2 regions of the Microbacterium sp. Z11_20 genome follow, and region 1 is predicted to be linked to the other one. Evidence: predicted binding sites of a transcription regulator. Region 1 holds the regulator's gene; the other holds the start of a gene.
What was found. The regulator HrcA, encoded in region 1, represses chaperone genes, less so after heat shock. The targets are predictions, from matches to a motif close to TTNGCACTCGNNNNNNNCGAGTGCNAA.
Positions count from the first base shown of each region.

Region 2: the regulator HrcA is predicted to act here: its motif matches at 1,936-1,962, upstream of groL (chaperonin GroEL).

Region 1 is NZ_JBXVOQ010000001.1:793,352-796,554, reverse strand. Features, by position in the region: gene hemW (radical SAM family heme chaperone HemW) at 1-1,208, shown strand, start outside; gene hrcA (heat-inducible transcriptional repressor HrcA) at 1,291-2,331, shown strand; gene dnaJ (molecular chaperone DnaJ) at 2,383-3,203, shown strand, end outside.
Region 2 is NZ_JBXVOQ010000002.1:569,029-572,231, forward strand. Features, by position in the region: gene AC2DFQ_RS07780 (DUF2332 family protein) at 1-567, shown strand, start outside; gene AC2DFQ_RS07785 (DUF3263 domain-containing protein) at 577-834, shown strand; gene AC2DFQ_RS07790 (LytR C-terminal domain-containing protein) at 844-1,422, shown strand; gene AC2DFQ_RS07795 (cold-shock protein) at 1,552-1,752, shown strand; gene groL (chaperonin GroEL) at 2,000-3,203, shown strand, end outside.

The DNA of each region.
Region 1 (3,203 bases):
CCCTTCCCCTCGGCGATCCCGCTCCCCTCGACGGGGCACTGCCCGCGGACATCCGTACCGATCCGGCCGTCGACTTCGGCGTGTATCTGCACGTGCCGTTCTGTCGTGTGCGCTGCGGCTACTGCGACTTCAACACCTACACCGCGTCCGAACTGCGCGGGGCGCGGCAGGACCAGTACGCCGACACGCTCGTGCGGGAGATCGACCAGTCCGTGGGCGTCCTCGCCGCGACGGGCCCGCTGCGGCCGGCCTCGACGATCTTCTTCGGCGGCGGCACACCGACGCTCCTGCCGCCCGGTGACCTGGCGCGGATGCTGGGGGGAGTGCGCCGGGCCTTCGGGGTGGCCGACGGAGCCGAAGTGACCGTCGAGGCCAATCCCGACACCGTGACGGATGCGGTCGCGAACGAGCTGGCATCGGCCGGGGTGACCCGGATGTCGATCGGCATGCAATCGACCCGCCCGCACGTCCTCGCGGCCCTCGATCGCACGCACAACCCGGCCAATGTCCGCACCGCGGTCGCCGCGGCCCGAGCCGCCGGGCTCGACGTCAGCGTCGATCTCATCTACGGCACCCCGGGCGAGTCGCTCGAGGACTGGCGGCTCTCGCTCGAGGAGGCGATCTCCCTCGAACCCGATCATCTCTCCGCGTACGCACTCATCGTCGAGGACGGCACGCGGCTCGCGCGGCAGATCCGGCGCGGCGAACTCGCCCAGCCCGACGACGATCTGCAAGCCGACATGTACGAGCTGGCCGACGATCTGCTCGGTGCCGCCGGACTCGAGTGGTACGAGGTCTCCAACTGGGCGCGCACCCCGCAGCACCGCTCCCGGCACAACCTCGCCTACTGGCGCGGCACCGACTGGTGGGGTTATGGCCCCGGTGCGCACAGCCATGTCGGCGGGATGCGGTGGTGGAATGTGCGCCACCCCGCCGCCTACGCGGCGCGGCTCTCGCAGGGGGCATCGCCCGCGGCCGGGCGCGAGCGTCCCGATGCCGAAGCGCAGCGGCTCGAGGCCGTGCTGCTGCGCTCGCGCATCCGCGAGGGGATCCCCGTCGCGGAGTTGCTCGCAGAGGGCCGGCACGCCGTCGCCGGGCTCGTGGCGGACGGCCTCGTCGAGGGCACCGACGCCGTGCGCGGGCGCGTCGTGCTGACCAGGCGGGGCCGGCTCCTCGCCGACGCCGTCGTCCACACGCTCACCCAGTGAGCCTCAGGCTGAGATCCGGCCTCATCCGCTAGAATTGGCACTCAACGACAACGAGTGCCAACGGTCGCGGGGGAGGGGTGCCATGGTCACGGAACGCGGGCTCCAGGTGCTGCGAGCCATCGTGCAGGACTACGTCGATACGCATGAGCCGGTAGGCAGCAAGGCGATCGTCGATCGCCACGCCTTCGGGGTGTCTGCGGCCACCATCCGCAACGACATGGCGCTGCTGGAAGACGAAGACCTCATCGCCGCGCCGCACACATCGTCCGGACGCGTGCCCACCGACAAGGGGTACCGCGTCTTCGTCGACCACCTGGCGGACCTGCGGCCCCTCTCCCAGGCCCAGCGCGCGGCGATCGCGTCGTTCCTCGGCGACTCCGGAGATCTCGACGATCTGCTCGGGCGCACGGTGCGCGCCCTCACCCGGCTGACCGGGCAGGTGGCGATGGTGCAGTATCCGTCGTTTGCCACCGCGAATGTGACGCACGTCGAACTGGTGGGTCTCGGCGGTGGGCGGATGCTCGTGGTCGTCGTCACCGACACCGGACGTGTCACCCAGCGCATCGCCTTCTCCCGGGAAGAGCCGAGCGACGCCGATCTCGTGCAGCTGCGCGCTCGGATCGGAGCCCTGCTGGTCGGCCGATCGGTACGCGACGGCGCCGAACGACTGGGCGGGCTCCTCAGCGAAGCGCCGCCGACCGGTGGCGGCCTGGACGCGATGGCGTACCCGATCCTGCGTGTCCTCGCCGAAGAGCTCGAGGAATTCCGTCAGGACCGTCTGGTCATGGCCGGGGCGGCGACGCTGGCGCGCCGCGAATCCGACTTCCGTGGCAGCATCTACCCGCTCCTGGAGGCGATCGAGGAGCAGGTGACGCTGCTGCGCCTCATGAGTGAGATGGTCGCCGACGATCAAGGCCTGTCGGCGAGCATCGGGCGCGAGAACGAGCCGTTCGGGCTGCCCGAGGCATCCGTGCTCATCGGCCACTACGACGCGCCGGCCAGCGGCGCCCGCGTGGGCCTGCTCGGCCCCACGCGGATGGACTACCCCTCAAACCTCGCGGCGGTTCGCGCCGTCGCGCACTATCTGACCCGGATGCTCGAAGAGGACGAGAACGGCCGCTGAGGCGCATCCGGTCTTCGAACGGTCCCGCTGTACGCGGGCAGGAAGGCGATTGTGGCTGACCATTACGAGGTCCTCGGCGTCGCGCGCGACGCGTCTGCGGACGACATCAAGCGCGCCTACCGGCGGCTTGCGCGCGAACTCCACCCCGACGTCAACCCCGGCGAGGGTGCGGCCGAACGATTCAAACTCGTCACACACGCGTACGACGTGCTGAGCGATCCGGACCAGCGTCGCCGCTACGACATGGGCGGCGACTCGAACCCGTTCGGGGGTGCCGGGGGCGCGGCGGGGTTCGGCGGGTTCAGCGACATCTTCGAGACGTTCTTCGGCGGCGCCGGCGGCGGAGGCCGGGGCGGGCGTCCCCGGTCTCGCCGTGAGCGCGGTCAGGACGCCCTGGTGCGCGTCACGCTCGAGCTCGGCGATGTCGTGTTCGGAGTGCACCGCGACCTCGACGTCGACACGGCCGTGCTGTGCGAGACCTGCCAGGGGTCGTGCTGTCAGCCCGGTACGTCGGAGGTGACGTGCGACATCTGCCACGGAACCGGAAACGTGCAGCGCACCGTGCGGAGCCTCCTCGGCAACGTCGTCACCTCTCAGCCCTGTGCCACATGCCAGGGCTACGGGACGACCATCCCTTACCCGTGCGCCACCTGCCAGGGGCAGGGACGCGTGCGCGCACGCCGAACCGTGTCCGTCGACATCCCCGCGGGCGTCGAGACCGGCTTGCGCCTGCAGATGCCCGGGTCGGGCGAGGTCGGCCCCGCGGGAGGCCCGAACGGAGATCTCTACCTGGAGATCAACGTCGCCCCGCACGAGGTGTTCAGCCGAGAGGGCGACGACCTTCTGGCGACCCTGGAGGTGTCGATGCCCGA
Region 2 (3,203 bases), on a different contig from region 1:
GAGGGGATGCTCGCGCTCGACCCCGCCGACGGCGCGAGCTCGGTCGTCCTGACCAGCCGCCTCACGGGGGAGCCTCCCCGGCTGCACCTGCCGCGCATCGTGTGGCGCGCCGGCATCGACCTGTCGCCGCTGGATGCGCGGAACCCGCGCGACCGTGCGTGGCTGACCGGCCTCGTCTGGCCCGGGGAGACGGGGCGGACCGAGCGGGTCGAGGCCGCGCTGGACGTGGTCGCCGCCGACCCGCCCGCGCTGACCGCCGGCGACGCCGCGTCCGTCCTGGCCGAGGTCGCCGCCGCAGCCCCCCGCGACGCGACCCTGGTCGTCACGACCCCGGGTGTGCTGGCCCACATCCCGCGCGCCCGGCGGGGCGCGGTGATCGACGCGGCGCGCGCCGCCGGCCGGTGGATCACGATGGATGACCCAGGGCTGCACGAGGGCTGGAGCTCGGTCCCCGACCCGTGGCCGGGCGGCTTCGCCCTGGCGCTGGATGGCGCCATCCTCGCGGCGGTGGATCCCCTCGGCGGTTTCGTGGAGTGGCTCCCGGCACCTGCCCGCCCGCAGGCTTAACGTGGAGGCGTGCCTCTCTCCGACCGCGATCGAGCCCTCCTCGCCTTCGAGGCGGAGTGGCGCCGGCACGGGGGAGCGAAGGAAGAGGCGATCCGGGCCGAGTTCGCGATGCCGCCCGCGCGCTACTACCAATTGCTGGGCCGCCTGATCGACACGGCCGAGGCCCTCGAGCACGATCCGCTCCTCGTGCGTCGCCTTCGCCGGGTCCGGGATGAGCGCGCCTCCGTCCGGGCCCGGCGCACGGTCATCCTCAGCACTCGCGGTTAGCATCGGGGGGTGGCGCGAACGACGTACCCGCGAGACCGATTCGACGAGCTCGCCCCTGACACGGGCCGGGTCGGTGCCCATCGCGCCGAGAATCCGCGCCTGCGCGGCGGCATCATCTTCCTGTGGGCCGTCGTCGCAACGGTCATCCTCCTCGTGGCCGGGATCTTCGGCTCGCTGCTGATGAGCGGGCGGATCTCGTTCGCGCCCGAGCCGGTTCCCACGACGTCACCGCTTCCCGTCGTCGAGCCCGTGGTCGACACGACGGTGCCGGTGCTCGTTCTCAACGCCACGCCGCAGGACGGACTCGCATCCCAGATCCGCGACACCGTGGTCGCTGCGGGCTGGGCCGCCGAGATCGTGTCCGCCGGAGCCGCCGGGGTCGACGACTTCCCGGTGACGACGGTGTACTACCCGTTCGAGGAGGACGAGGCCGCGGCGCTGGGACTGGCCGAGGCCATCGGCGGCGCGGAGATCGCGTTGAGCGACCAATACCTCCCCCTGGACGACCCCGACACAGAGGCGAACGAGGCAGCCCGGCAGCTCACGGTGGTGCTGGGACTCGACCGCGTCCCTGAACCCTCCGAGTAGGCCCCGACCCCCGTGTTTCCGGGGAGTAAACAGTTGGATGCGGCCGTGTCAAAACTTGCCCGACCAGGGGCCGCGACGCTGCACGTGGTGGATACGATGACGGTCGTCCCACACCATCAGGAGAAGAGCATGGCCCAAGGCACCGTCAAATGGTTCAACGCGGAGAAGGGTTTCGGTTTCATCACTTCCGGTGACGGACAGGACGTCTTCGTCCACTACTCCAACATCGATATGACCGGCTTCCGGGTTCTCGAGGAGGGGCAGACGGTGGAGTTCACCGTCGGCGCCGGCCAGAAGGGCCCACAGGCCGAGTCGGTTCGCGTCGTCTGACGCGTCCGTCCCGGCGCCCCTTTCGAGGCGGCATCGCGCGATGACTCCACCCCGGCAACGGTGCCCGGAGTCGCCGCGGGATGCCGCCTCGCTCTCTTTCCTCGCGGCCACCGCCGCGGGCAGGACGGAGACGACCCGCGGGTGCGGCAGCTTGCACTCGCATGGGTCGAGTGCCAGAATGAGTTAGCACTCGTGTTTATTGAGTGCTAACAGACTGATAGCTCCGTCCTGGAGGGACGACACACATATGGCAAAGATCATCGCTTTCGACGAAGAGGCCCGCCGCGGTCTCGAGCGTGGCCTGAACATCCTCGCCGACGCCGTCAAGGTGACGCTCGGCCCGCGCGGTCGCAACGTCGTGCTCGAGAAGAAGTGGGGCGCCCCCACGATCACGAACGACGGTGTCTCGATCGCCAAGGAGATCGAGCTCGACGACCCCTACGAGAAGATCGGCGCCGAGCTGGTCAAGGAGGTCGCCAAGAAGACCGACGACGTCGCCGGTGACGGAACGACCACCGCTACCGTTCTCGCTCAGGCGCTCGTTCGCGAAGGACTGCGCAACGTCGCAGCCGGCGCCGACCCCATCTCGCTCAAGAAGGGCATCGAGAAGGCCGTCAAGGCCATCACCGACCAGCTCCTCGCCGGCGCCAAGGAGGTCGAGTCCAAGGAGCAGATCGCTGCCACGGCATCGATCTCTGCCGCTGACCCTGCGATCGGCGAGCTGATCGCCGAGGCCATCGACAAGGTGGGCAAGGAAGGCGTCGTCACCGTCGAGGAGTCGAACACCTTCGGCACCGAGCTCGAGCTCACCGAGGGTATGCGCTTCGACAAGGGTTACATCAACCCGTACTTCGTGACCGACCCGGAGCGCCAGGAAGCGGTCTTCGAAGACCCCTACATCCTGATCGCGAACCAGAAGATCTCGAACATCAAGGACCTGCTGCCGATCGTCGACAAGGTGATCCAGGAGGGCAAGGAGCTCCTCATCATTGCTGAGGACGTCGAGGGTGAAGCTCTCGCGACGCTCGTGCTCAACAAGATCCGCGGCATCTTCAAGTCGGTCGCCGTCAAGGCTCCCGGCTTCGGCGACCGCCGCAAGGCGCAGCTGCAGGACATCGCGATCCTCACCGGCGGCCAGGTCATCACCGAAGAGGTGGGCCTCAAGCTCGAGAACGCCACGGTCGACCTGCTCGGTCGTGCGCGCAGGGTCATCATCACCAAGGATGAGACGACCATCATCGAGGGTGCCGGTGACACCGCGCAGATCGAGGGTCGCGTGACCCAGATCCGTCGCGAGATCGAGAACACCGACAGCGATTACGACCGCGAGAAGCTCCAGGAGCGCCTCGCCAAGCTCGCCGGCGGCGTTGCCGTCATCAAGGCGGGGGCGGCCACCGAGGTCGAGCTCAAGGAGCGCAAGCACCGCATCGAGGACGCCGTTCGCAACGCGA